DNA from 3 places in the Ornithinimicrobium panacihumi genome. Region 3 is predicted to be linked to each of the others. Evidence: predicted binding sites of a transcription regulator. Region 3 holds the regulator's gene; each other region holds the start of a gene.
What was found. The regulator HspR, encoded in region 3, represses chaperone genes until heat shock. The targets are predictions, from matches to a motif close to AAGTTGAGTCNNNNNGACTCAACTT.
Positions count from the first base shown of each region.

Region 1: ACTMMA_RS08805 (ATP-dependent Clp protease ATP-binding subunit) is a predicted target of HspR. The motif match lies at 2,327-2,351, and genes of this name have one in related genera.
Region 2: clpB (ATP-dependent chaperone ClpB) is a predicted target of HspR. The motif match lies at 8,715-8,739, and genes of this name have one in related genera.

Region 1 covers NZ_JBQGWG010000007.1:90,836-100,457, forward strand. Annotated here, with positions in the region: gene ligD (non-homologous end-joining DNA ligase) at 1-487, opposite strand, end outside; gene ku (non-homologous end joining protein Ku) at 506-1,528, shown strand; gene ACTMMA_RS08800 (hypothetical protein) at 1,532-2,209, opposite strand; gene ACTMMA_RS08805 (ATP-dependent Clp protease ATP-binding subunit) at 2,421-4,946, shown strand; gene ACTMMA_RS08810 (lipid II:glycine glycyltransferase FemX) at 5,019-6,077, shown strand; gene ACTMMA_RS08815 (trypsin-like serine protease) at 6,116-6,826, shown strand; gene ACTMMA_RS08820 (lipid II:glycine glycyltransferase FemX) at 6,936-8,036, shown strand; gene lgt (prolipoprotein diacylglyceryl transferase) at 8,036-8,914, shown strand; gene ACTMMA_RS08830 (iron-sulfur binding domain-containing protein) at 9,005-9,622, opposite strand, start outside.
Region 2 covers NZ_JBQGWG010000012.1:77,532-87,153, forward strand. Annotated here, with positions in the region: gene ACTMMA_RS12120 (MFS transporter) at 1-867, opposite strand, end outside; gene ACTMMA_RS12125 (LppX_LprAFG lipoprotein) at 869-1,603, opposite strand; gene pstB (phosphate ABC transporter ATP-binding protein PstB) at 1,625-2,404, opposite strand; gene pstA (phosphate ABC transporter permease PstA) at 2,447-3,604, opposite strand; gene pstC (phosphate ABC transporter permease subunit PstC) at 3,604-4,566, opposite strand; gene pstS (phosphate ABC transporter substrate-binding protein PstS) at 4,686-5,894, opposite strand; gene clpB (ATP-dependent chaperone ClpB) at 6,056-8,635, opposite strand; gene ACTMMA_RS12155 (IS1380 family transposase) at 9,039-9,622, opposite strand, start outside.
Region 3 covers NZ_JBQGWG010000019.1:35,462-45,083, reverse strand. Annotated here, with positions in the region: gene ACTMMA_RS14565 (sensor histidine kinase) at 1-7, opposite strand, end outside; gene ACTMMA_RS14560 (ABC transporter ATP-binding protein) at 170-1,078, shown strand; gene ACTMMA_RS14555 (basic helix-loop-helix domain-containing protein) at 1,075-1,977, shown strand; gene ACTMMA_RS14550 (hypothetical protein) at 1,977-2,198, shown strand; gene ACTMMA_RS14545 (heat shock protein transcriptional repressor HspR) at 2,308-2,748, opposite strand; gene ACTMMA_RS14540 (DnaJ C-terminal domain-containing protein) at 2,756-3,835, opposite strand; gene ACTMMA_RS14535 (nucleotide exchange factor GrpE) at 4,023-4,739, opposite strand; gene dnaK (molecular chaperone DnaK) at 4,736-6,646, opposite strand; gene ACTMMA_RS14525 (TnsA-like heteromeric transposase endonuclease subunit) at 6,934-7,671, shown strand; gene ACTMMA_RS14520 (TnsB C-terminal domain-containing protein) at 7,668-9,622, shown strand, end outside.

The sequences.
Region 1 (9,622 bases), on a different contig from region 3:
TGGCGGCGACCAGCCGGGCCCCGTCGTCGTAGACGGGGGAGAGCTGCACGGCGGGGACGTCGGCGTCCTCGAGCAGGTCCTCCAGGGCCGACCGGCGCACCGACCAGGGCAGCGAGGTGAGGTCGGTGCCCTCGAGCCGCAGCAGGTCGAAGGCCAGGTAGGTCGCCGGCCGGGTCGTGCGCAGCTGCTCGGCGGCCCGGGCGGAGGTGGTGTGCACGCGGTCGACGACGTGGCTGAAGGAGGGGCGCCCGCCGATCATCGCCACGGCCTCCCCGTCGAGCAGCAGGTCGCCGGCGATCCGGGTCAGACCGGCGAGCTCGGGGAAGGCGACGGCGATGTCGCGCTGCCCACGGGTGAGCAGGCGCACCCGGCCCTCACGGACGTCGGCGAGCAGCCGGATGCCGTCCCACTTGATCTCGTGGGCCCAGCCCGGGCCCGCCGGCGGACCGGTCCGGGAGTCGCCGGGAGTGGCGAGCATGGGGCGCATGGGTCCATCCTGGGGTGCGTGAGAGCTATCTGGAAGGGTGCCGTCAGCTTCGGGCTGGTCAACGTGCCGGTGCGGCTGTACTCCGCGACGGAGAACCACGACATCAGTTTCCACCAGGTCCGGGCCAGCGACGGCAGCCGGATCCGCTACAAGCGCGTGGCGCAGGCGGACGGCGAGGAGGTGGCCTACAAGGACATCGCCAAGGCCTACGAGACCGAGGACGGCAAGACGGTCATCCTCACCGAGGAGGACATGGCCAGCCTGCCCAACCGCTCCAGCAAGGAGATCGCGGTCGAGTCCTTCGTGCCGATCGACCAGATCGACCCGATCCTCTACGACAAGGCCTACTACATCGAGCCGGACGCCATGGGGGCCAAGGCCTACGGCCTGCTGCGGGAGGCGCTGACCGAGTCCGAGCGGGTCGCGGTCGTGACCGTCTCGGTGCGGACCCGGATGACGATGGCGGTCCTGCGGGTCGTCGACGACGTCATCGTCCTCCAGACCCTCCTGTGGCCGGACGAGATCCGGGACAGCTCCCAGCTCGACCACCTCGACGAGGTCAGCGAGCCCAAGGAGGCCGAGGTCGCGATGGCCCGGATGCTCGTCGACTCCATGTCCGGGGACTTCGAGCCCGAGGGCCACGTGGACGACTTCAAGGAGGCCGTCGACGCGCTGGTCAAGAGCAAGATCGAGGGGGGCGACGTCACCGAGAGCCCCGACGCGGGGGAGGACACGGACTCTGGCGAGGTCGTGGACCTGCTGGCCGCGCTCCAGCGCTCGGTGGACCGGGCCAAGGCCGGCCGTGGGGAGAGCTCCAGCGGCGCTGCGGCGCAGGACAAGAAGCCGGCGGAGAAGAAGCCCGCCGAGAAGGACTCGGCGAAGGACTCACCGGGGAAGGGCTCATCGACGAGGAAGGCACCGGCGAAGAAGACGGCGTCGAGGACCGGCGCCACGGCCTCGAAGAAGACTGCCGCGAAGAAGGCCCCCGCCAAGAAGGAGACCCCCGCCAAGAAGGCGACGAGCAGGAAGAAGGCCAGCTAGCGCTCAGGGCGCGGTCGTCGTCGCCGCGTCGTCGCCCTCGCCCTGCGCGTCCTCGGACTGCTCGATCACGGCCTGCTTGGGCGAGCAGCCCAGCCCACGGTCCAGACCCTGGGCGGCCTGGCCGGCCGCGGCCAGCAGCCCCTTGGTCGTGGCCTCGTCCTTCTCGCCCAGCGACTCGGCCACGATCGTGTGCGGGACGCGGTCGTCGCGCTTGGTGGCGCCGGGACGGGTGCAGGTCGTCAGGCCGGTGACGAGGCCGTCGGAGATGTAGGACCGGCCGAGATACTCCGGGCCGGGCTCGACGCCCTCGGCGGCCTCCGCCCGCTCCCGGGCCGTGGCGCGCGCCTCGTCCCCGAGCAGGATCGACAGGCGCACCACGGGCTCCTGGGCACCCTTCTCCCCGGTGAGCACCTCGCAGACCCAGCCCTCGGCGTCGTCCTGCAGGACGAGCTGGCGGGGGTTGACCGGCTCGCCGCCGGAGGCGGCCTCCACGGCGGCGGGGTTGACGTGCTCGCACAGCCAGCCGCCACGTCCCGGCTCGCCCTCGAGCCCGTCGTCGGTGGCGACCGCGGCGTCGTCGGTGGTCCGCCCCGCAACGGTGGCGTCCTCGGAGGTGCAGGAGGTGAGGACGAGGGCCAGGCCCGCGGCGACCGCGGTGCTGGAGAAGATCCGGTTGCGCATGGCCGGACATGGTATGCGGTGCTGCTGGGTGGTTCCTGCACCCCGCCGGAGGATTTATGCCGGGGGCGAACACGGTGGTGCGGCCGCGCGGGCGGGGAACATCATCGGTCGGCACCGACGTTGAGCCACACAGACGCAACGTAGAGTGGACGAAAGCCCGTGAGGGTGGCCTGCCACCACGCGTGCCACGACGAAAGTTGAGGAGTGAGGCATGTTTGAACGGTTCACCGACCGCGCCCGTCGCGTGGTGGTGCTCGCGCAGGAAGAGGCGCGGCTGCTCAACCACAACTACATCGGGACCGAGCACCTGCTGCTGGGCCTGATTCACGAGGGGGAGGGCGTCGCCGCCAAGGCGCTGGAGTCGCTGGGGATCAGCCTCGACGCCGTGCGCCAGCAGGTGCAGGAGATCATCGGCCAGGGCCAGCAGAGCCCGACCGGCCACATCCCCTTCACCCCGCGCGCCAAGAAGGTCCTGGAGCTCTCGCTGCGCGAGGGCCTGCAGCTGGGCCACAACTACATCGGCACCGAGCACCTGCTCCTCGGCCTCATCCGTGAGGGCGAGGGCGTGGCCGCCCAGGTGCTTGTCAAGCTGGGCGCCGACCTCAACCGGGTCCGCCAGCAGGTCATCCAGCTGCTCTCCGGCTACCAGGGCAAGGAGGCCGCCACCGCCGGTGTCGGGGCCTCCCAGGGCCCCGAGGGCCAGCAGGCCGGGTCGCTGGTGCTGGACCAGTTCGGCCGCAACCTGACCCAGGCCGCCCGCGAGGCCAAGCTGGACCCGGTCATCGGCCGTGGTGCCGAGATCGAGCGGGTCATGCAGGTGCTCTCCCGCCGCACCAAGAACAACCCGGTCCTCATCGGTGAGCCCGGCGTCGGCAAGACCGCCGTCGTCGAGGGACTGGCCCAGGACATCGTCAAGGGCGAGGTGCCCGAGACCCTCAAGGACAAGCAGCTCTACACCCTCGACCTCGGCGCCTTGGTCGCCGGCAGCCGCTACCGCGGTGACTTCGAGGAGCGGCTCAAGAAGGTCCTCAAGGAGATCCGCACCCGCGGCGACATCATCCTGTTCATCGACGAGATCCACACCCTCGTCGGTGCCGGTGCCGCCGAGGGCGCGATCGACGCCGCCAGCATCCTCAAGCCGATGCTGGCCCGCGGCGAGCTGCAGACCATCGGTGCCACCACCCTGGACGAATACCGCAAGCACATCGAGAAGGACGCCGCCCTCGAGCGCCGCTTCCAGCCGATCCAGGTGGCCGAGCCCACCCTCAAGCACGCCATCGAGATCCTCAAGGGCCTGCGCGACCGCTACGAGGCGCACCACCGTGTCTCGATCACCGACGGCGCCCTGGTGGCCGCGGCCACGATGGCCGACCGCTACATCAACGACCGCTACCTGCCGGACAAGGCGATCGACCTGATCGACGAGGCCGGGGCTCGACTGCGGATCCGTCGCATGACCGCTCCGCCGGACCTGCGCGAGTTCGACGAGAAGATCTCGCACGCCAAGCGCGAGAAGGAGTCCGCGATCGACGCGCAGGACTTCGAGAAGGCGGCGCGGCTGCGCGACGAGGAGCACAAGCTCACCCAGGCGCGCGCCGAGCGGGAGAAGGAGTGGAAGAACGGCGACATGGACGTCGTCGCCGAGGTCGACGAGGAGCTGATCGCCGAGGTCCTCGCCGCGGCCACCTGCATCCCGGTCTTCAAGCTCACCGAGGAGGAGTCCCAGCGGCTGCTCCACATGGAGGACGAGCTGCACAAGCGGATCATCGGCATGGACGACGCCATCACGGCGCTGTCCCAGGCGATCCGCCGCACCCGCGCCGGCCTGAAGGACCCGCGCCGCCCCGGCGGCTCGTTCATTTTCGCCGGCCCCACCGGCGTCGGCAAGACCGAGCTGGCCAAGGCGCTGGCCGAGTTCCTCTTCGGTGACGAGGACGCCCTCATCACCCTGGACATGTCGGAGTACTCCGAGAAGCACACCGTCTCGCGGATGTTCGGCTCGCCCCCCGGCTACGTCGGGTACGAAGAGGGTGGCCAGCTGACCGAGAAGGTGCGGCGCAAGCCGTTCTCGGTCGTCCTCTTCGACGAGGTCGAGAAGGCCCACCCGGACATCTTCAACAGCCTGCTGCAGATCCTGGAGGACGGTCGCCTGACCGACAGCCAGGGCCGGGTCGTGGACTTCAAGAACACCGTCATCATCATGACCACCAACCTGGGCACCCGCGACATCGCCAAGGGCGTCTCGCTCGGCTTCTCCGCCGGGCCGGACACCCGCAGCAGCTACGAGCGGATGAAGAACAAGGTGCAGGACGAGCTCAAGCAGCACTTCCGCCCCGAGTTCCTCAACCGCGTGGACGACACCATCGTCTTCCCGCAGCTGACCCAGGACGAGATCGTCAAGATCGTGGACCTGATGATCGCCCGTCTCGACGAGCGGCTCAAGGACAAGGACATGGCGATCGAGCTCACGCCGGCGGCCAAGGAGCTGCTGGCCAAGCGTGGCTACGATCCCGTCCTGGGCGCGCGCCCGCTGCGCCGGGCGATCCAGCGCGAGATCGAGGACCAGCTCTCCGAGAAGATCCTCTTCGGCGAGCTGACCGCCGGCCAGATCGTCCTGGTCGACGTCGAGGACCCGGTGGGCGAGGGCAAGAACAGCGACAAGGTGTTCACCTTCACCGGCTCGGAGAAGCCCTCCGAGGTGCCCGACACCCTGCCCGTGGAGGAGCAGACCGGCTGAGCCCGACCCAGCACGACCCCGCACCGGGCCAGGTGACCGTCTCGGTCACCTGGCCCGGTTAGGGTTGGCGGCATGACGATGCGCGAGGCGACCGCCGAGGAGAAGGCACGCTGGGAAGACCTGGTGTGGGACAGCCCGGCCGGACCCGACCTGATGCAGCTGGTGCCCTACGCCCAGGTCAAGGCGGCCACCTGGGGCTTCCGCCAGATGGTCCACAGCTTCCCGGGCCGGGAGGACCTGCCCGTCCTCTACCTGGTCCGCAAGGTGCCGCCCTTCGGTGAGTTCTGGTACGCCCCAATGGGGCCGAGGGTCACCGACCAGGAGCACCTGGCCCTGGTCTGCGACGACCTGCGCGCCGGCGGTGCCTTCGCCGTCATCATGGAGCCGGCCATCGCCGCCGAGGGCCCCACGAGCAAGGCCGACCTGGCCGCGACGATCCCGGGGCTGGAGGAGTTCATCCAGCTCCAGCCCGGCACCAGCACGGTGTTCATCGACCTGGAGCCGTCGGAGGAGGAGCTGATGGCCTCCTTCCGCCAGCGGGCCCGGCGCTACATCCGCAAGACCGGTGAGGCCGTCATCGAGCACCGCACCGACGACGCTTCCTTCGAGCAGCTGTGGAAGCTCTACGTCCCCACCATCTCCGACCGGGCCGGTCTGCCGCTGCGCCCCAAGGACTACTACCTGGACGCCTGGCGTCTCTACCGCGACCGCGGCGAGGGCCACGTCATCCTGGCCTACTCCTCCCCGGAGCGGCACGAGCAGGGGGAGCCCGAGGCCGGCATCTACCTGTGGCAGCACCGCGACCTGGGCTACTACCGTGACGGCGGCTCGATCCGGACGCCCGAGGCCAACGGGCTGCAGTACCGCGTCCAGTGGGAGGCCATGCGCTGGTGCAAGGAGCAGGGTGCGACGACCTACGACATGTTCGGCGCCCCGCCCAGCTGGGCCGTGGACGACAAGAGCCACCAGATGCACGGCCTGGTCCAGTTCAAGACCGCCTTCGGCCAGATCACCGACACCGTCGGCACGATGCGTCTGGTCGTCGACCCGAAGCGGGCCAAGGCCTGGGACAAGGTCGGGGTGAGGGTCTACTGGCGGATGGGCCGGAAGAAGAACCCGCTCTTCTACTGAGCACTTTCCCCGAGACAGCGGCGCGACACCGCGAGCTCTTGGCCAGCTGGCGCTGCACCGGCACCCAGATGGATGCCGACACCTTCCTCACCGCTGGCCACTGCACCTACGGCGCCGACGCCGTGGCGATCTGGTACGGCGATGACGTCGACCACCTGACCGGCGCGGACTTCGACGTCTTCACCGACGCCAAGGTCAACGCCGACGCCTACAGCTACTCCGCGATCAGCCACCCGGAGTACGACGACGCCGGCTTCTACCTGCACGACGTGGGCATCGTCGACGAGGTGGTCCTCAACGAGGGCACCTCTTTCGACGCCTACGGCGAGCTGCCCGAGCTCGGCTACTGGGACGCGCAGCTGGCGCTGAACAAGAAGTTCCGCGACAGCTTTACCACCGTCGGCTACGGCCTGCAGTGGGCGACGCCGACCCGCGGCAACTCCCCGGACAATCCCAACCGCCGGGCCAACGAGGAGCGGTGGGTCAAGCTCCAGGCCGGTGGCGAGCTGATCAACAACCGGCAGTTCAACGCGGGCAAGGGCCAGGACGCCTATGTCGTGCTGACCAACAACGCCCGCACCGGGGGCACCTGCTCCGGCGACTCGGGCGGCCCGACCTTCATCGACGGGAGCAACATCGTCGTGGCGGTCACCTCGTTCGGCGTGAACGAGACCTGCGCCGGGACGAGCGGGGTCTACCGCATCGACACCGCCGACGACCTGGCCTGGATCGGCCAGTTCGTCGACTGACGGGCCGTTCGAGGTCCGACCTCCTTCGCGCGCGCTCGGCCCCTGCCTCCCCCTGCGCCCAGCAGGCCGGGAGGTGGGGGCCGGGCGCATGCCGGGGTAGCGTAGGCGCGTGCCCGTCCTCGATCTGTCCGATCCCGCTGCCGTCGAGCGCTACTCCGCCTTCGTCCGCTCCCACCCGCACCGGGCCCTGACCCAGGACCTGCGCTGGGCCATCGTCAAGGACGACTGGGGGCAGGAGGCGGTCTACCTCGAGGAGGGTGGCCAGATCGTCGCGGCCATGACGATCCTGGTCCGCCGTCTGCCCGGCGGGTTCTCCGTCCTCTACGCCCCCCGCGGCCCCCTCGTCGACTGGGACGACACGACGATGGTGCGCCGCATCCTCGCGGAGGCGGCGCCCCTGGTGAAGAAGCACCGCGCGATCATGACGCGGATCGACCCCGAGGTCCGCTTCGACGCGGGGCTCGACGCCTGGTTGCGCAGCCAGCCGGGGTGGGTGGTCAAGAACGTCGGCGCGGGCAAGGACGATCTCATCCAGCCGCGCTACAACATGGTCGTGCAGCTGCGCGACGAGGATGGCCAGCAGCTCACCGAGGACGAGCTGATCGCCAAGTACAACCCCCGCACCCGGTCGCGCGTGCGGGGCGGTCGCCGCAAGGGCCTGGTCACCCGGGCCGGCACGTCGGATGCGGATCTGCGCCTCTTCCACGAGATCTACACCTTCATGACACGACGCAACGGGATCACCGCGCGCGAGCTGCCCTACTTCGAGCGCATGCGAGAGGCCTTCGGCGACCGCATGCGCGTCCTGCACGTGCAGCACGAGGACGACACCCTGGCCTCCTCGGTCACCATCGACTACTTCGGCAAGCTCTACTACCTCTACGCGGGGTCCAACGACACCAAGCGCAATCTCGCCCCCAACCACCTGATGAACCACGAGCTGATGGTCTGGGGCCTGGCGAACGGCGCCGAGTCCTACGACCTGGGCGGGGTCTTCGCCCTCGACGAGAGCGACGGCCTCTACGAGTTCAAGAAGGCCTTCACCAAGGGCGACGGCGGTGCGACAGAGCTCATCGGCGAGATCGACATCGTGCACAACAAGCTCCTGTATGCGGCGCTGGCTACCGCGCTCCCGCGCGTCCAGCTCGCGCGGCGCACCGTGGCGGGCAAGGTCTCCGAGCTGGCCAGCCGGCGCAAGGGGAACGGCTGATGACGCACCTGACCCTGCTGCCCGGCGAGATCCCCTATCCCGACATCGACCCCGGCTTCTCGATCGGCCCCCTGACGATCCACTGGTACGGCGTCATGTACGCCATCGGTTTCGTGCTGGCCTGGGCCCTGGGCACCTGGCGGGCCAAGCGACCGGGCTGGGCCTGGACGCCGGACGACGTGAGCGACCTGATCCTCTACGCCGCCATCGGCGTCGTCGCCGGCGGCCGCATCGGCTACATCCTCTTCTACGGCTGGGCCAAGGTCGCCGAGGACCCGATGTCCGTCCTGCGGATCTGGGAGGGCGGCATGTCCTTCCACGGCGGTCTGCTGGGCGTGCTCATCGCCTGCTGGCTCTACGGGCGCAAGACCGGACGCGGCTTCTGGCGGGTCACCGACTTCATCGCCCCGCTGGTCCCGCTCGGCCTGTTCTTCGGCCGCGTCGGCAACTTCATCAACGGCGAGCTGTGGGGCAAGCCGACCGACGTGCCCTGGGCCATGGTCTTCCCGGCCGCCGACGACCAGCCCCGGCACCCCACGATGCTCTACGAAGGCATCCTCGAGGGCTTGGTCCTCTTCGCGATCCTGTGGTGGTTCTCCTCCCGCCGACCGCCGGTGCGCGCCGTCAGCGGCCTCTTCCTGCTCCTCTACGGCACCTTCAGGTTCGCCGTGGAGTTCCTGCGGATCCCCGACGACCACATCGGCTACCTGGCCATGGACTGGCTGACCATGGGAATGATCCTGTCCGCCCCGATGATCGTGGCCGGCGTGATCCTGCTCTGGCTGGCCTACGCCAACCCCTGGCCCCACGACCACGAACCTCACGACCCCAGCGGCCCGCAGGAGCCAGCCGACGAGCAGACCCCCCGCGCCGCCTGACCCACCCTTCCCCCGACCGGCGACACGTTCTGCTCCCCACCGGAGACACGTTCTGCCCCCGACCGGCGACACGCTCCGCGTGAGTTCGGCTCAGCCCGGCAGGCGGAAGCGGTCACCGGCCAGCGGCTCGACCAGCCCGTCGGCCACCAGCCCGTCCAGGCAGCGGTAGGACTGGTCGCGGTCGTGCCACACCGCGTGCAGCGCGGCTCCCTCGACCGGGCCCCCGCTCTCCCGCAGGACCTGCACCATCCGCCCCCGGCACTGCCGGTCCGTGCCCACCCACGCCTGGCCGCGCCGCGTGGGCCCGTCGTAGGCCGGCGACCCCGCCAGCCGCCAACGGCAGACCTGCGCCAGCGGGCACTCCCCGCACCGCGGCGCCCGGGCGGTGCACACGAGCGCGCCCAGCTCCATGACCGCGACGTTCCAGACCGCGCTCTCGGCCTCGTCGGCGGGCAGCAGCGACGCGGCGAGGGTGACCTCGGCCCGGGTGAGTGAGGGCGCCGGCAAAGCCAGCCCGCCGACCGCTCGCGCCTGCACCCGACGGATGTTGGTGTCCACGACCGTCGTCCGCAGCCCGAAGGCGAAGGCGGCGACCGCGGCGGCGGTGTAGTCCCCGATGCCCGGCAGCGTCCGCAGCGTCGCCTCGTCGCCCGGCACCTGCCCGTCGTGGTCGTCGCGGATCGCCGTCGCCGCCGCGTGCAGCCTCAA
Region 2 (9,622 bases), on a different contig from region 3:
GTGCTCGGGATCGAACGGGACGAAGGGGGCGCCCAGCTCGATGGAGGTGGTCAGCGCCTCGGGGGCCCACAGGGTCAGGGTCCAGGCCGCGGTGGCGAGGACGCCGACCACCCAGATGAGAAGGGTGACCGCACGGCTCGCCCGGTGGGGGGCGGCGGCAACCACAGGACGCTCCCGGTGGGGGGCGGCGGCAACCACACGGCGCTCTTGGTGGGGGTCGGGAGCAACCACAGGGCGCTCTTGGTGGGGGTCGGGAGCAACCACACGGCGCTCTTGGTGGGGAGGGGTGGCGGGGCGGATCAGCCAGATCCCGACGAAGGCGAGCACGCCCAGCCCCACGTTGAGCCAGAAGATCTCGCGCCAGCCCGCCACCATGAGCACCAGCGCGCCCAGGAGGGGGCCGAGCACCGAGCCGAGCTCCTGGACGGCCCCGACCACGCCCAGCGGCATCCCCCGTCGGCCCCGGGGCCACAGGTCGGCGACCAGGGCCAGGGTCGCCGGGACCAGCCCGCCGCCGCCGAGCCCTTGGAGGAAGCGGCCGGCGACCATGACCTCCAGGTCGACCGCGGCCGCGGTGACCGCCGATCCGATCACGAAGACGGCCAGGCACCACAGCAGGATGCGCCGCCGGTCGACAAGGTCCGAGACCCGGCCGATGAGGGGCAGGACTGCGATGTAGCCCAGCAGGAAGCCCGAGATGATGGGGGTGCCGCGCTGGAGCGACTCGATCCCGACACCGACGCCGGCCATCATGTCGGTCAGCGCCAGCACCACCACGTAGGTGTCCGCCGCGGCCAGCGCGACCGCCAGGGACGCGACGGTCAGCAGCGAGCGCGCCCCCCGCGCGGCCGGTTCCCCCCTACCCACGTCAGGGACGCGTCACGGTGACGGGAACCCCATACCGGTCCAGCGTCAGCGCGTAGGTGGAGGAGGCGGGCGGGTAGAACGGGCCGGTGATGGTCACGGTGCGGACCTCCCAGGACTCCTCGACCAGCCCGTAGACGACCTCGAAGGGCGACTGCGCGTCGCCGACGTAGAGGAGTGCGGTCACGGCCTCCCCGGGCAGTGTGCCGGTGACCTCCTGGACGATCTCCGAGCCGGCCCGGGCCCGCTCCCCGAACTGCGGGTCCTCGGTCTGCGGCAGCAGCCCGACCAGGCCGTCCTCGGTGTCGAAGAGGGTGGCGGGGTCCGGGACGTTGAGGTCGGCCGGGTCCGTCTTCACGTGCGTGGGGACGTAGGGCAGCTTCACCCACAGCTCCCCGTCCAGCGCCACGGTGGGCACGTCGGCCTGGATGCCGGCCACCTTGGCGGTGATCGTGCCGGCGAAGGCCGGCGGCTCCATCGTGCCGTCCCCCACGGCGCCGATGATGTAGCTGTTCTCGTCCTCGGGCAGCTGGCTCCCGCTCATCTCCAGGTGCACCGAGCCCGCCTCGACCAGGACGTCGTGGGCCTGCTCCAGCCGGTCCTTGGGGGTCGGCGGGGGCGGGGCGGACGAGGTGGTGGCGTCGTCGCCCTCGTCGTCGCTGCACGCGGTGAGCGCGAGCGCCGACGCCAGAGCGAGGACGGCAAGGTGGCGGGTATGCCGTGCGCTGAGCCTCGTCATACCCGCCACTATCGCAGGTGATCAGCCGAAACGGCCGGAGATGTAGTCCTCGGTGGCCTTGATCGAGGGGTTGTTGAAGATGTTCTGGGTGGTGTCGTACTCGACGAGCTCGCCCGGCTTGCCGGTCGCCTCGAGGTTGAAGAAGCCCGTCTTGTCGGACACGCGCGCGGCCTGCTGCATGTTGTGCGTCACGATGACGACGGTGTACTCCTGCTTGAGCTCGTTGATGAGGTCCTCGATCGCCAGGGTCGAGATCGGGTCCAGGGCCGAGCAGGGTTCGTCCATGAGGATGACCTCGGGCTGGATCGCGATCGCGCGCGCGATGCACAGACGCTGCTGCTGACCACCCGAGAGGCCCGAGCCGGGCTTGTCGAGCCGGTCCTTGACCTCGTTCCACAGGTTGGCGCCCCGCAGGGCCTTCTCGGTGAGCTCGTCGGCGGCCTTGCTGCTGAGCCGCTTGGAGTTGAGGCGGACACCGGCCAGCACGTTCTCCTTGATGGACATCGTGGGGAAGGGGTTGGGCCGCTGGAAGACCATGCCGACCTGGCGGCGCACGTCGACCGGGTCCACGCCCTTGCCGTAGAGGTTCTGGCCGTCGACGAGCACCTCACCCTCCACGCGCGCGCCAGGGATGACCTCGTGCATGCGGTTGAGGGTGCGCAGGAAGGTCGACTTGCCGCAGCCGGAGGGGCCGATGAAGGCGGTGACCGTCCGCGGCTCGATGGCCATGCTGACGTTCTTCACGGCGTGGAAGTCGCCGTAGTAGATGTCGAGGTTCTTGACGTCGATTCGCTTGGACACGGGTGGGTTTCCTTCTGGGGAGGTATGCGGTAGGAGCTCGGGTCAGCGACCGGTCTTGGGCGCGAACAGCTTGGCGATCAGGCGCGCCACCAGGTTGAGGGCGACGACGACGAGGATGAGCAGGAGCGCGGCCGCCCAGGCCCGCTCGAGGCTGGGCTCGCGCACCGCCGGGCTCAGCGGGCGGGTGAACATGCCGTAGGCGTAGACGGCGAGGGTGGCCATCGGCCCCTCGAAAGGATTCCAGTTGAGGCGGCGGGCGAAGCCGATCGCGACGAGCAGCGGAGCAGTCTCACCGATGACGCGGGCGATCGCCAGCGTGACGCCCGAGGCCAGGCCCGAGGCCGCCGTGGGCAGCACCACCTTGGCGATGACGCGCCACTTGGGCACGCCCAGCGCGAGCGCCGCCTCGCGCAGCTCGTTGGGCACGATCCGCAGCATCTCCTCGCTGTTGCGCACCACCGTGGGGATCATCAGCACCGACAGCGCGACGGCGCCGGCGATGCCCATCTTGGCGTCCCGGATGCCCACGAGCTGGGTGAAGAGCGCGAAGGCGAACAGGCCGGCGACGATCGAGGGGATGCCGGTCATGACGTCGACGAAGAAGCGGATCCAGCGGGCGAGGGCGTTCTTGCCGCCGTACTCGACCAGGTAGATCGCGGTGAACATGCCGATCGGCACGGAGATCAGGGTCGCGATCCCGGTGATCACCAGGGTGCCCATGATGGCGTGGTAGGCGCCGCCGATGAAAGAGGCCTCGCCGTTCATGTAGGCCTGGTCGTGCTTGCCGGTGACGCCGTTCATCGACTGCTCGAGGAAGGGCCCGGTGAAGGCCCGGCCCGCTCCCTCGGCGATGACCGTCCACAGGACCGAGATCAGCGGCAGGACTGCGCAGACGAAGGCGAAGTAGACCAGCGCGCGGACGGTCTGGTCGGCCGCCACCCGGGGGCCGCCGATGACCCGGTAGATGATGTTGACGGCGAAGAGGTAGACGACGAAGGCCAGGAGCGCGGCGGCCGCGATGTGCAGCTGCGCGCCGAAGTAGAGGACCAGGGCCAGGGCGAGGGCGCCGAGGGCCAGCAGGACCGCCGGGAGGGAGGTCGTGGGCCGCACCGGCGAGATGACCACGCCCTCGATGTCGTCGAGCCGGGTGTGGTGCAGCGACTGGTCGTCGGTCTGGGGGGTCTGGGTCGGGGTGCTCATCAGTTGGCTCCAGAGAACTCGGAACGGCGGTCCACGATCCAGCGGGCGACGAGGTTGACCGCGAGCGTGATGACGAACAGGACGAGGCCTGCGGCGATCAGCTCGGCCAGGCGCAGGCCGGAGGCCTCGGGGAAGTGGAGGGCGATCTCGGCGGGGATGGTCTGGTTGCCGGCCCCGATGAGGTTCCAGCTGAAGACGCCCGGGGACAGGATGATGGCCACGGCCATCGTCTCGCCGAGCGCCCGCCCCAGACCGAGCATCGTGCCACCGATGACACCGGGCATCCCGAAGGGCAGCACGGCCGTCTTGATCATCTCCCAGCGGGTGGCGCCGAGGGCCAGCGCGGCCTCCTCGTGCAGGCGCGGGGTCTGCAGGAAGACCTCGCGCGAGACCGAGGTGATGATCGGCAGGATCATCACGGCCAGCACGATCGCGGCCGTCAGCAGCGTCCGGCCGGAGGCGGAGGCGTCGCTGAACAGCGGGATGAAGCCCAGGTTCTCCTCCAGCCAGGAGTAGAGCGGGAAGAGCCTGGGCGCGAAGACCGCCATGCCCCACATGCCGAAGATCACCGAGGGCACCGCGGCGAGCAGGTCGATGACGAAGCCGATCGCGTTGCCGATCTTGCGGGGTGCGTAGTGCGAGATGAACAGCGCGATCCCCACCGCGATCGGCATGGCCAGCATCATCGCGATCAGCGAGCTGACCACGGTGCCGAAGACCATCGGCCAGACGTAGGAGAAGAAGCCCTTGCCGCCGCTGATGTCCTCCGGGTCGGCGGAGAAGACGTCCAGGGACCGCAGCACGAGGAAGACGGCGACGCCGACCAGGGTGAGCAGGATCAGGACCGCGGAGCCGAGGGACAGGCCCCCGAAGATGACGTCGCCCGGTCGCCGGACGGCCTTGTTCGGAGCAGCTGCGGGAGCGTCCGCCTCGGGCGGTCGCGCGTGCTCGGTGTCGTTCATGTGCTTCCTTCGGGGATCAACCGGGGGTCACGGGTGAGTGTGTCTGGCACGCGGCAGACCGGCGGTCGTCGTCATCGTCGACGACCGCCGGTCTGCACTCAGGTGCGTGGTATGCGGGATCAGCCGCCCTGGATGGTGTCGATCAGGGCGTTGGCCTTGTCACGCAGCTCGGGCGAGATCGACGCGGAACCCGCCGCGGCCGAAGCCTCACCCTGACCCTCCTCGGAGACGACGTAGTGGAGGAAGTCCTTGACCATGTTGGCGCGGTCGGCGTCGTCATAGCTGGTGCAGGCGATGTGGTAGCTGACCAGGACGATCGGGTAGGCGCCGGACTCCGTGGTGTCGCGGGCCAGGTCCAGGGCCAGGTCACCCTCGACACCGGTGTCGGCCGACTCGGAGGCGTCCACGACCTTGGCAGCGGCCTCCGGGGAGAAGGCGACGAACTCGTCGCCGACCCCGATCTTGGCCGAGGTGCCGGTCACGGCGGAGGCGTCGGCGTAGCCGATCGCACCCGGGGTGGACTCGACGGTGGTGATGACACCGACGGTCTGGGCGGCGGCCTCACCCTGCACCGGCCACTTCTTGTCGGCCTCGTGCGGCCAGGCGTCGGCGGCCACGGCGGAGAGGTACTCCATGAAGTTCTCGGTGGTGCCCGAGTCGTCGGAACGGTGGACGACGGTGATGTCCATGTCGGGCAGCTCGACGCCCTCGTTGTCCGCGGCGATGGCCTCGTCGTTCCACTTCGTGATGTCCTGGTTCATGATCTTGGCCAGGGTCTCGGGCTTGAGGTTGAGCTCCTCGACGCCCTCGAGGTTGTAGGGGATCGCGACCGGGGAGATGTAGACGGGGATGTGGATTGCACCACCGTCACCGCAGACCTCCTTGACGGACTCGCGCTCCTCCTCGTCCAGGTAGGCGTCGGAGCCGGCGAAGTCGACCGCACCGGCGATCAGCTGCTCGCGGCCGGCGCCGGAGCCGTCGGGCGAGTAGGTGACGGCGACGTCGGGCTGGGCGCCCTGGTAGCCGGCGATCCAGGCGTTCATCGCGGAGTCCTGGGACGAGGCGCCGGCACCCTTGAGGTCACCGGAGAGGCCCTCGGCCGGGGTGTAGCCGGCGCCGCTCTCGGTGGTGCCCTCGGACTCCTCGGTGGTGCCCTCGGACTCGGTGGTCTCCTCGGCGCCGGTCTCCTCCTCCGCAGCCTCCGTCTCCTCGGCGGCGGGGGCGGGGGTCTCGTTGGTCGCGGTCGGGGTGTCGTCACCACAGGCGGTCAGGACCAGCCCGGCGGCCAGGGTGAAGGCGGCAGTGGTGCCGATGCGGCGAAGCTTCACGGGTGTACCTCTCTGAAGAACATCTGGGTAGTCAGCACGCCCGCACATGACGTCGGTCGTGCGCTGGCTGCGGTGCCAACCGATCGTGAAGGTAGGCACAGGATGTGACCTCGAGAGGCGCGGTGGGTGAACGGATCGTTAACGAGACGGGAACAACGCTGTCAGCGCAGCTCGAGCGCCTCGCCGTCGGGCGCCACCCCGACCTGGACGGACTGCCCGTCCACGACCTGCCCGGCCAGCAGGGCGCGGGCCAGACGGTCGCCGATCTCGGTCTGCACCAGGCGGCGCAGCGGCCGGGCCCCGTACGCCGGGTCGTAGCCGCGGTCCGCCAGCCAGGCGGCGGCCTGCTCGTCCACCGAGAGGGTGATGCGCCGGTCGGCCAGGCGCCGCTGGAGCTGGTCGACCTGGAGCCCCACGATGTGGGCCAGCTCGTCCTTGCTCAGCGGGTCGAACACGACGACCTCGTCGAGCCGGTTGAGGAACTCGGGCTTGAAGGCCGTCCGCACCGTGGCCATCACCTGGTCGCGCTTGGTCTCCGCGTCGGTGGTGGGGTCGATGAGGAACTGGCTGCCCAGGTTGGAGGTCATCACCAGGATCACGTTGCGGAAGTCGACCGTGCGGCCCTGGCCGTCGGTCAGGCGACCGTCGTCGAGGACCTGCAGCAGGATGTCGAAGGTCTCGGGGTGGGCCTTCTCCACCTCGTCGAGCAGCACCACCGAGTAGGGCCGGCGCCGCACCGCCTCGGTGAGCTGACCGCCGGACTCGAATCCCACATACCCCGGAGGTGCGCCGATCAGGCGCGCGACCGCGTGCCGCTCGGAGTACTCCGACATGTCGATGCGGACCATCGCCCGCTCGTCGTCGAAGAGGAAGTCCGCGAGCGCCTTGGCCAGCTCGGTCTTGCCGACGCCGGTGGGGCCGAGGAAGAGGAAGGAGCCCGTGGGCCGGTCGGGGTCGGAGATGCCGGCGCGGGCGCGGCGGACCGCGTCGCTGACGGCGCGGACGGCCTCGCGCTGGCCGATGAGGCGCTCGCCGATGACCTCCTCCATGCGGAGCAGCTTCTCGGTCTCGCCCTCGAGCAGCCGGCCGGCGGGGATGCCGGTCCACGCGGCGATGACGTCGGCGATGTCGTCGGCGCCGACCTCGTCCTTGACCATGGGCGCGGAGGTATGCGGTGCCGCGGCTGATGCCCGCTCCTCCTCCTGGGCGGTGGCCAGCTCGGCCTCCGCCGCCGGGATCTCGCCGTAGAGGAGTCGGGAGGCGCCCTCGTAGTCGCCTTCGCGCTGGGCCTTGTCGGCCTGGGTGCGCAGGTCGTCGAGGCGGGCCTTGAGCTCACCGACCTGGTTGAGGCCCGACTTCTCGGCCTCCCAGCGCGCGGTGAGCGCAGCCAGCTCCTCCTGCTTGTCGGCGAGGTCGGCGCGCAGGCGCTCGAGGCGGGCCGCCGAGGCGGCGTCGTCCGAGGCGGCCTTCTCCAGGTGCAGTTCCTCCATGAGCAGGCGGTCGACCTGACGGCGCAGCTCGTCGATCTCGACGGGGCTGGAGTCGATCTCCATGCGCAGGCGGCTGGCCGACTCGTCGACGAGGTCGATGGCCTTGTCGGGCAGCTTGCGGCCGGTGATGTAGCGGTCGGACAGGGCCGCCGCGGCCACGAGGGCGGAGTCGGAGATGGCCACCTTGTGGTGGGCCTCATACCTCTCCTTGAGCCCGCGCAGGATCGCGATCGTGTCCTCGACCGAGGGCTCACCGACGAAGACCTGCTGGAAGCGGCGCTCCAGCGCGGGATCCTTCTCGATGTTCTCGCGGTACTCGTCCAGCGTCGTCGCGCCGACCATCCGCAGCTCCCCGCGGGCCAGCAGCGGCTTGAGCATGTTGCCGGCGTCCATCGAGGAGTCGCCGGAGGCACCGGCACCGACGACGGTGTGCAGCTCGTCGATGAAGGTGATGACCTTGCCGTCGCTGTCACGGATCTCGTTGAGGACGGCCTTGAGGCGCTCCTCGAACTCGCCGCGGTACTTCGCGCCGGCCACCATCGCGCCCAGGTCGAGGGCGATGAGCGTCTTGTCGCGCAGGGACTCGGGCACGTCGCCGGCGACGATGCGCTGGGCCAGGCCCTCGACGACGGCGGTCTTGCCGACGCCGGGCTCGCCGATGAGGACGGGGTTGTTCTTGGTGCGGCGGGACAGGACCTGCACGACGCGGCGGATCTCGGAGTCGCGGCCGATCACCGGGTCGAGCTTGCCCTCGCGGGCCATGGCGGTCAGGTCGGAGCCGTACTTGCCGAGGGCGTCGAAGGTGGCCTCCGGGTCGACGGAGTCGACGGTCTTGCCGCCGCGCAGGGCGGGGATGCGCTGCTCGATCGCGGCGGCGTCCAGGGCCGGGAAGACTCCGGTGCGCGCGAGGGCGAGGAGCAGGTGGTCGGTGGAGACGAAGCGGTCCCCCATCGCGGCCATCGTGTCCTGGGCGTCCTTGACGACGCCGTGCATCGTGCGGGACAGGCCGGGGTTGCCCATGCTCGAGCCGCTCGCGCTGGGCATGGCGCGCAGCGCGGCGTCGGCCGCGGCCAGAGCGGTGGCGGCCGAGGAGCCGCTGGCCTCCAGGAGGGGTCCGGTGGTGCTGTCGGTCTGCTGGGCGAGGGCCTTGAGCAGGTGGGCGGGCTCGACCTGGGCGTGGCCCGACGCGGCGGCGTCACGCACGGCGGCCGAGAGCGCCTCCTGGGCCTTGGTGGTCAGCTGCAGATCCATGATGGTGTCCTACTCCTTCCGGCACGGGGCGCGTGCAGGGCTGGCTGAAAATCTGGTCTCACCAGGACCAACACTGCCAGAGTTGAGTCTGTTCCACTCAACTCTGGTCGCCTCGGCGCTGGCTGCGGGTCAGCGCCGCCCTCGAGATCCATCAGCGGGCAAGCGATGGCGGGCAAGCGATCCCTCAGCGGGCAAGCGATCCATCAGCCGGCAAGTGATCCTTCGTCCGGAACTTTCCGGACGAAGGATCACTAAGCCTCGATCCACCGACGGACGTCGTTGAGTGGGGCGTTGCGGACCGCGTAGGCGATTCTGGGGAGCGGACGTAGGAGATCTCCCGATCTCGCTGTCGGGGTGTTCCACGTACAGGTTTCCTGGGGTCGCGCCGTCGCCGGCTGGGTGGTCAGGTCGTGGCCGGTAGGGGCGGTCCGCAGACGCTGGCGAACAGTCGCTTCCAGGCCTGCTGCCAGGGCCAGTTCGTGGGCAGGTGCAGGTGGAGTCGGCGGGCTGAGGACGCTGCCCGGGCGGGCACGGTGACCAGGGTCCGGCGGATGGTGGCGGTGGTCGCTCGGGCCAGCTGGGGGCCGGTCAGCGTGGCGGCGGCACGGGTGAGGTTGAACGCGAGGATGGCGAGCACGAGCCAGGCGGCGTTCGCGGCGAACTTGCCGGAAGGCAGGTGCGCCAGGGCAGAGTTCTTCAGGTCTGCGTTGACGTTCTCGATGACCGCGTGAGCGCGGTGGGTCTTGTCCGCCGCGACGGTGTCCAGCACGGCGGGGTCGGTGGTGGTGAAGAACGCGTGGAAGCGCCAGGTGTCGAACAACTGGTCCTGACCATCACCGTTCTTGGGGTTCAGGTCGGGGATGCGGCGCACGACCAGTCGGCCGGGCACGTGACGGGAGCGGGCCTGGGCGGTGAACGCGGTGAAGGGGGCCTCGGCGACCTCGGCCCGGGAGATCCACGCCCCGGTGACCTCGTCCTTGATCGCGT
Region 3 (9,622 bases):
ACGGCATACCTCTCAGCCTATTCGGGACCTCACCTCACCGACTCCGCCGATCGGCTCGGCCACCCCCGACTTTGGTATGCCCCGACCTGCGCAGACGCAGACCAAGGACATCGCGGTCCTCGACCCTCGACCGATGTGGGGGGCCGTCCTCCCCGGCGAGGCTGGAGCCATGATCGAGACCCAGAACCTGACCAAGCGCTACGGCACCTTCACCGCCGTCGACGACATCACCTTCACCGCCCGCCCCGGCCGCGTCACCGGCTTCCTCGGCCCCAACGGCGCCGGCAAGTCGACCGCGATGCGGATGATGGTCGGCCTGACCGCGGCGACCTCGGGCACCGCCCTGGTGCTGGGCCGCCCCTACGCCAGCCTGCCCACCCCCGCCCGCCACGTCGGCGTCATGCTCGACGCCGGTGCCCAGCACGCCGGACGCACCGGTCGCGAGACCCTCACCCTGGCCGCGCTCATGGCCGGCCGTGGCCGCCGCGACGTCGACGCCGCGCTCGAGCGGGTCGGTCTGACCTCCCGCGAGGCGGAGCGCCGGGTGGGCAACTACTCCCTCGGTATGCGGCAGCGCCTCGGCCTGGCCGGCGCGTTGGTGGGCGACCCGCAGGTCCTGATCCTCGACGAGCCGGCCAACGGCCTGGACCCCGCCGGCATCCGGTGGATGCGCGAGCTTCTGCGCGACTTCGCCTCCGACGGCGGGACCGTGCTCCTGAGCTCCCACCTGCTCCACGAGGTCGAGCAGATCGCCCAGGACCTGGTGCTCATCGGCCGTGGCCGGATCGTGGCGCAGGGCGCCAAGGACGAGCTGATCGCGGCCAAGGGCGTCCTGGTCGACGGCCCGGACCGCCACCGTCTCGGCACCGCGCTCGAGCGGGCCGGCCTCGAGGTCACCAACCGCCGGGAGGGCGTCCTGATCGTCACCGCCGAGGCCGCCCAGGTCGCGCAGGTCGCGCTGGCCGAGCAGCTGCTGGTCACCGAGCTCCGGGCCGCCGGAGGGGGCGGCCTGGAGGAGATGTTCCTGCAGCTGACCGCCGACGACGCCCGCGAGCCGGTCAGGAGCACGGCCGCATGAGCACCGCAGCGATGACCCAGACCCACAGCCCCCGCACGCACCCCGTCCAGGAGGACGCCATGACCACGCTGACCCAGTCCACCCCCACCCGACCCACGACCGACGCGACGCCCGAGAGCACCGGCGGCACTGCATACCCCCCGCCGTTGGAGGAGGTGCGCCCGGTCTCGCTGGGCCGCCTGGTCTCCGTCGAGCTGCGCAAGCTCGTGGACACCCGCACCGGCAAGGGCCTGATCCTCGCCATCGTACTCATCACGGTGCTCGCGCTCGGGGTCACCCTGTGGCTGACCCGCGACACGGGCGCCGCGCTCCTGCCGCTGCTCATGGCGGCCGTCACCCCGCAGGCGCTGCTGCTGCCGGTGCTGGGCGTGATGACCGCGGCCAACGAGTGGAGCCAGCGCACGGCCCTGATCACCTTCGCCCTGGAGCCGCGGCGGATGCGGGTGATGGCGGCCAAGACGGTCGCAGCGGTCCTGCTCGGCCTGGCCGTCCTGGCCGTGACGATCCCGCTGGCGATGGGCGCCCACGTGCTGTCCGCCTCGCTGGCCGACGCCCCGGTCGAGCTGTCGATGTCGGCGGCCGAGGTCGTCAACCTGACCGTGGCCCAGGTGCAGGGGGTGCTCATGGGCATCGGCCTCGGTGCTCTCTTCCTCAACGTGCCGCTGGGCATCGTGGCCTACTTCCTCATCCCCACCATCACGCCGCTGCTCTTCACCCTGACCGGGTGGCTGCGCGACGCCGCCCCGTGGCTGGACCTGAGCCGCGCCAACGCCCCGCTGATGGGTGACCGGTGGCTGACCGCCGAGCAGTGGGCCCAGGTCGGCACCGCCAACGCCCTCTGGGTGCTGCTGCCGCTGGCCGTCGGTCTGTGGCGGGTCGCCCGCAAGGAGGTCAAGTGATGAACGCCCTGTGGTGGACCGGCGCCGTTGTCCTCATCGTCGCCGCCTGGCTCGGTATGGAGCAGCTCACCTGGATGCAGGAGCTGCGGCCGGGGCTGGACAGCCTGGTCCGGGTCGGCCTCTCGACCGTGGTCCTGGGCGCGGCTGCCGTGCTGAACCCTTTCGACCGGGCGGCGCAGGTCGGGCAGGCGAGGCGGAAGGAGTGCCGCTGCGGCGGGTGAGGGGCCCGAGGACGAGCGCGCCCGGAGGTGGACGACCCGCCTCCGGGCGCGCCTGTGCCTGCTCAGGCATGCTCAGGCGCAGAGGAAGGCCCGCGCGGATGTTCTTTCCTCAGTCGGTGAACGGCCAGTGCCTCGGTCGCCACAGCGCCAGCGCGGTCGTGGCCGGGGTGGAGCGGGGGCGGGTGCCGGCCCGGAGGGCGACGACCTCGCCGGCGCTGTCGGCGGCGAAGACGCGCGAGCCGTGCGTGATGCGGTCGCGCAGCGCCTCGTTCTCGACGAGGAGCTGGGTCATCCGGGAGCGGAGAGCCTCGACCTGGGACTCCAGCTCCATGATCCGCTGGATGCCGGCGAGGCTGACACCCTCGGCGGAGAGTGCCTGGACCTCGCGGAGCCGGTCGATGTCGCGGGAGGAGTAGCGTCGGCCGCCGCCGCGGGTGCGGGAGGGGGTGACCAGGCCGAGGCGGTCGTACTGCCGCAGCGTCTGGGCGTGCATGCCTGCCAGCTCGGCCGCCACGGAGATGACGAAGACGGGGGTGTCGCGGTCAGGCATGCTTAGCTCACCTCCTCGCCCGCTCGATCAGCTCAGCGCGCGGGTCGGTCCCCGCCTCCTCGGCCTGCAGGGCCTCGACGGCCGCCCGGGCCGTGTCGGAGAGCCGCTGCGGGACGACGACCTGGACCTTGGCGAGCAGGTCGCCCTTGCCGGACTTCGCGTCGATGCCGCGGCCCTTGACCCGCAGCACGCGGCCCGAGGGGGTGCCAGGGGCGATCTTGACCTTGACGGTGCCGCCGTCGAGGGTCGGCACGGGGACGGTCGCGCCGAGGGCGGCCTCGGCGAAGGTCACCGGCAGGTCGAGGGTCAGGTTGGTGTCGCCGTCGCGGCCGAAGACCGCGTGCGGCGTCACCGTGACGTGCAGGAACATGTCGCCGGGCTCGCCGCCCTGCACTGGCGAGGGCATGCCCTTGCCGCGCAGGCGGATCTTCTGACCGTCCTTGACGCCGGCCGGGATCCGGGTGGTGATCCGGCCGCCGTCGGGCTTGCTCAGCGTGACCGTGTCGCCGGTCGCGGCGGCACGGAAGTCGATGGTGGTGCGGGCCTCGACGTCCTGGCCTTTCATGGTGCGGGCACGGCCGCCACCCTGGAAACCACCGGGGAAGCCCTGGTCCCCACCCGGGAACCCTTGTGCACCACCGGGGAAGCCCTGGGCCCCGCCCGGGAAGCCACCGCCACCGGCCGCGCCGCCGAAGGCACCGAGCAGGTCCTCCAGATCGATCCCGCCCTGGCCGCCGGTGGAGAAGCGGACGTTCTGCGCACCCCCGCCACCGCCGAACATCTGGGAGAAGATGTCCTCGAAGCCACCGGCACCACCCGGGCCGCCGGCGCCGGCGGTGAAGCGGGCGCCGCCGCCCATGGCGCGCACGGCGTCGTACTGCTTGCGCTGCTCGGGGTCGGAGAGCACCGCATAGGCCTCACCGATGTCCTTGAACTTCTGCTCCGCGGCCTTGTCGCCCGGCTTGGCGTCCGGGTGCCACTCGCGCGCGAGCTTGCGATAGCGCTTCTTGAGCTCCTTCTCGTCCACGTCCTTGGCGACGCCGAGGATGGCGTAGAAGTCCTTGTCGAACCAGTCCTGGTTGACCATCGATGCTCACCTCCTTCGTGTCTTCTTCCACCGAGCGAGTCGTGTGGTTGTTCTTCGCCCCACCGGCCACGTCCTGTGGTTGCTGCCGGGCCTACCGGGCGCGGCGGATGGTTGGTCCAGCAACCACCCGCCGCGCTCGGTCACCTCTGAGCCAACCACACGGCGCTCTCGGTGGGTATGCGGTCGGTCAGCTCGGGTCGGCGACCGCCACGCGGGCGGCGCGGACGACCTGGTCACCGATCTTGAAGCCGGGCTGCATGACCTGGACGATCGTCATCTCCGTCGCACCCTCGGGGAGGGTGACGCCGGGGCTATCGGCCGGCAGGTGCATGAGCGCCTCGTGGACCATGGGGTCGAAGACGTCTCCGACGTTGCCGGTCCGCTCGACGCCGAACCTCCCCAGCGCCTGCTCGAGCTTCTCGGCGATGGCGGCGAAGGGCGTGCCCTCGGCCAGGTCACCGTGCTCGCGCGCGGAGTGGATGTCGTCCATGACGGGCAGCAGCGCCTCGACGACCGCGCCGGTGGCGCGGGTCCGGTCGCTCTCCCGCTCCCGCTGGGTGCGGTTGCGGAAGTTGACGAACTCCGCCTGCATCCGGCGCATCTCCTCCAGCCGCTCGGCGGCCAGCAGGGTGTCCGGGTGGGTGTCGCCGTCAGTGTCGGAAGCACCGTCCGCGGTGCCGCCGGGGAGCGCGTCCCCCACGTCGCCGCCGAAGCTGCTGTCGGACTCGGTCCCGTCAGCCTCGGCCGGCTCGGGCTGCCCGCCCTGCGCCGCAGAGCCCTGGGGCTCGCGCGGCATGCCGGTCTCGGGGTCGATGCGCCGCTTGTCGCGGATCACCGGGCCCCGCCCCTGGGGCTCCTCGTCCTGAGGAGCCCCAGAGGAGTGGGTGCCGTGGGGGTCGGTCACTTGGTGTCCTCGTCGTCCACGACCTCGGCGTCGACGACATCGTCATCCGACGAACCGGCCTCCCGGTTCGGGTCGACGTCGGCCGCACCCGTCCCGTCGGCGAAGCCCGCGCCCGCATCCGGACCGGCGCCCTCGGCGCCCTGTGCCGCATACATGGCCGAACCCATCTTCTGGGACTCGGTGGAGAGGGTCTCCATCTTGGCCTTGATGTCGTCCAGCGAGGCGCCGGACTCGGGCTTGAGCGCGTCCTTGAGGTCGGTCAGCGCGGTGTCGACCGGGCCACGTGCGTCGGCCGGGACCTTGTCGCCGGAGTCGGCCAGGAACTTCTCGGTCGAGTAGACCAGCTGCTCGGCGGTGTTGCGCAGCTCGGTCTCCTCCTTGCGCTTCTTGTCCTCCTCGGCGTGCGCCTCGGCGTCCTTGATCATGCGCTCGATCTCGTCCTTCGGCAGCGCGGAGCCGCCGGAGATCGTCATCGACTGCTCCTTGCCGGTGCCACGGTCCTTGGCGGAGACGTGCACGATGCCGTTGGCGTCGATGTCGAAGGTGACCTCGATCTGCGGCACGCCGCGGGGGGCCGGGGCGATGCCGGTCAGCTCGAAGTTGCCGAGCAGCTTGTTGTGCTGGGCGATCTCGCGCTCACCCTGGTAGACCTGGATGCCCACCGACGGCTGGTTGTCGCTGGCCGTGGTGAAGACCTCGCTGCGCTTGGTGGGGATCGCGGTGTTGCGCTCGATCAGGCGGGTCATGATGCCGCCCTGGGTCTCGATGCCCAGGCTCAGCGGGGTGACGTCGATGAGCAGCACGTCCTTGCGCTCACCCTTGAGGACACCGGCCTGCAGGGCGGCGCCGACGGCGACGACCTCGTCCGGGTTGACGCCCTTGTTGGGCTCCTTGCCGCCGGTCAGCGCCTTGATGAGGTCGACGACGGCGGGCATGCGGGTGGAGCCACCGACGAGGACGACGTGGTCGATCTCCTCGACCTTGATGCCGGCGTCCTTGATGACCTGGTTGAACGGAGCCTTGGTGCGCTCAAGCAGGTCGGAGGTCATCTGCTCGAACTGGGCGCGGGAGAGGGTCTCGTCCAGGTGGATCGGGCCGTTCTCGCCCATCGACAGGTACTGCAGGTTGATGTTGGTGCTGGTCGAGGACGACAGCTCCTTCTTGGCCTGCTCGGCGGCGTCCTTGAGGCGCTGCATGGCGATCTTGTCCTTGGACAGGTCGACGCCGGACTGGTTCTTCACGGTGGTGACCAGGTGCTGGATGATCCGGTCGTCCCAGTCGTCGCCACCGAGCTTGTTGTCGCCGTGGGTGGCGCGGACCTGGATGGTGGCGAAGCCGTCGTCGGCGTCCTTGCCCACCTCGAGGAGGGAGACGTCGAAGGTGCCGCCGCCGAGGTCGAAGACGAGGATGAGCTCGTCCTCCTTGCCCTTGTCGAGGCCGTAGGCCAGCGCGGCCGCGGTCGGCTCGTTGACGATGCGCAGCACGTTGAGGCCGGCGATCTCACCGGCGTCCTTGGTGGCCTGGCGCTCGGCGTCGTCGAAGTAGGCCGGCACGGTGATGACGGCGTCGGTCACGTCCTCGCCCAGGTAGGCCTCGGCGTCACGCTTGAGCTTCATCAGCGTGCGGGCGCTGATCTCCTGCGCGGTGTAGGTCTTGCCGTCGATCTCCGGGCTCTTCCAGTCGGTGCCCATGTGGCGCTTGACCGAGCGGATGGTCCGGTCGACGTTGGTGACGGCCTGCCGCTTGGCGACCTCACCGACGAGCACCTCGCCGTTCTTGGCGAAGCTGACGACGGACGGGGTGGTGCGACCGCCCTCGGCGTTCGCGATGATCTCCGGCTCGCCACCGGTGAGGACGGCGACCGCCGAGTTGGTGGTGCCGAGGTCGATGCCGACTGCACGTCCCATGCGTGGTTTCTCCTTGGTATACGGTGCGCCTCACCCGGGCGGGTGCGACGCGAGGTTGACACGTCTGCACTCAACCTTGGGAGCGACTCGGCTCATTGTCAAACCGAGACTCAGTGAAGTTGAGTTCATCTGACTCAACTATGGGGTGGCCCGAGTTGTTCCCACCGTCGCGGGCACACACCTCGCTCGCAGCTTGTAGGTTCTCGGCCAAGTTGGCAGTGGTCTCATCTATCTGACAGTGGCGTGTCAGTAGTCTCATCCATCTGTCAGTGGGCCACGATGGGCGTGTGGGCGTGCGTGAGGTCTCCTTGCGGTACTGCAACGTCGTCGGCGACGAGGTCACGACGACGTGGCGCGAGGCGCGCGCCGAGCTGATCGTCGAGGGCCTTCCGGTCCGTATCCCGCCGTCCTACCGGGGGCAGGGGAACTACCCGGGCCTGTTCTGGTCGGCGACGAACCGTCGGACGCTGGTGTACGAGAGCCTGCTCGAGCTGGACCGGCTGTGGTTGGCGGACTTCGACCCGACTGTCGTGGGTATCGCGACCCAACCGTTCCAGATCACGGGAAGCGGCACCGGCGCTCAGCCTTCGCATGTGCCCGATGTCCTCCTGGTCCACGTCGACCGCACGGTCACCTTGGTCGACGTGAAGCCGGCAGAGTTCCTGGAAAAGCCCGCGGTGCGGGCCCAGTTCGACTGGACACGCGGGTTGTGCCGGGACAAAGGCTGGGGCTACGAGGTCTTCTCCGGCGGCGATCCAGTCGTGCTGCGCAACATCAAGGCCCTCGCGGTCGGTCGTCGCTCCGAGCGACTACCGACCGGTGTCCTGGACCGGGCACGGGCGGTTCTCGCCCCAGGGGACGTCACCCTGAGTGAGGCCGTCTCCCGCAAGCCGTCGACGTGCGACGACGCCTCGTGGCGCGTGGCTGTCCTGGGGTGCCTGTGGCGCAGCGAGGCGATGGCCGACCTCCGACGGCCTCTAGGCATGGAGACGGTCCTGACTTACTCAGCGGGGGTGCCGGTGTGAGTGCAGAGAGCCTTGATGTGTCGGTTGGTGCCCGACTCTGGTGGCAGGGAAGCGCCTGGACCGTGGTCGAGCACGAGAGCGCCATCGTGATCTTGCGGTCGGGCGAGCAGTTCAAGAAGGTTCATGCACCCTCGTTGGTTGGCGTCGCGCAGGCCCTCGACGACCGGCCCGTCCAAGACGCCGATACGGAGCTGGACGCGGTCGTTCTGGCGTCGCTGACCTCGGTGCAGCGCGCCGAGGTCGAACAGCAGGCGAAGGTGTTCGACGAGCTCCTCCTCATCCCCTCCGACCGGCCGGTAGATGAGCGCTACCGCGCGGCGGCTGAGGAGCTCGGGATCTCTCTTCGTACCGCCTACCGTCGGGGGCAACGGTATGCGGATAAGGGTCTCGTGGGCTTGGTGGACTCACGTCGGCTTCAGCCTCGTCGACCCTCGGTCGACCCGGAGTGGGACTCGGCATGCCTGGAGACTCTCCACGGTTACCGAGACTTGTCGAACCCGACGATGAAGTCGGTGCTGCGCAAGACGAATGAGAGGTACCTCGTCGAGCACCCGCAAGCTGCCACCCCGTCACGAGCCGTCGCCTACCGTCGGATCCGAGAGCTGGACAAGGGGCGTTACACGTTCGGGGCGGCCAAGCAACGTAGGTCGGTGGCCGAACGGCCGCAGGGCGTGCTGGGCAGGTTGCGGGCTGACCGGCCCGGCCAGTACGTCGTGCTGGACACGACTCGCCTGGACGTGTTCGCGATGGAGCCGGTGACCGGTCGGTGGGTCAACACCGAGCTGACGATCGCGAAGGACCTGTACTCCCGGTGCGTCCTCGGCCTGGCCTTGAGGGCTGTGTCGACCAAGGCGCAGGACGTGGCATCGGTGCTGTTCCAGGTGGTCACCCCGCAGCAGTGGGGACCGGACGTTGAGGGCGAGGTGCCGGCACCGTACGTCGGCGTCCCGGACCAGCTGATCACGATGACCACGGGTGCCCTGCCGGACACGATCGTGGTCGACCACGGCAAGGTCTACCTGTCCGGGCACACCAAGACCGTGTGTCACCGCCTGGGGATCAACATCCAGCCCGCGATCCCGCACAAGCCGACGGACAAGCCCACCATGGAACGATTCTTCCGGACGCTGCGACAGCAACTCCTGGAGCATCTACCCGCCTACAAGGGCCCTGATGTCTACTCACGTGGCAAGGACGTGGAGGCCGGGGCGTTCTACTACGTTGCGGAACTGGAGGCGATCATCCGCGAGTGGGTCGGGATCTATCACCACACCCCTCATCGGGGCCTGTGCGACCCGCGGCTACCAGGAGTCGACCTCTCCCCGGTAGAGATGTTCGCTCGTGGCATGGCCGTCGCGGGTGTGTTGCGGCTTCCGGCTAGCCAGGATCTGCGCATGGAGTTCCTGGACGTCGCCTGGCGCACGATTCAGCACTATGGCGTGGAGATCGACGGACGCCGCTACGACGGGCCGGGCCTGAACCTGCACCGCGGCACCAAGTCAACCTACGGCGGCGCCCACCCGGGCCGATGGCCGATCATGGTCGACCACGACGACATCCGCACCGTGTACTTCCGCGACCCCGACACGCAGACCTGGCACGACTTGACCTGGGAACACGCTGCTGGCCTGGATGCCCCGTTCAGCGCCGAGGCCGCCGACTACACCCGGCGCCTGAGCCGGGACACCGACCGGCACGTCGATCCCGGCGCCGCGCTGGCGGATCTGCTGGCGCGGTACAGCAAGGGCGCTGTGACCGGCCGCCGGGAGAAAAACCTGGCCCGCCGCCTGGCGACCCAGCCCTCTCAGGAGCCCGGCGAGGGTGCCGCGAGGTCGGAGGCCGCTTCCACGCCCGGTGTGGTTGACCTGCTGGCCCATCTTGAGCGTCGCCGTACCGGTGCACAGGTGGCCGATGATGTGGACGTGTTCGAGCGGTACTACGCCGAGCATCC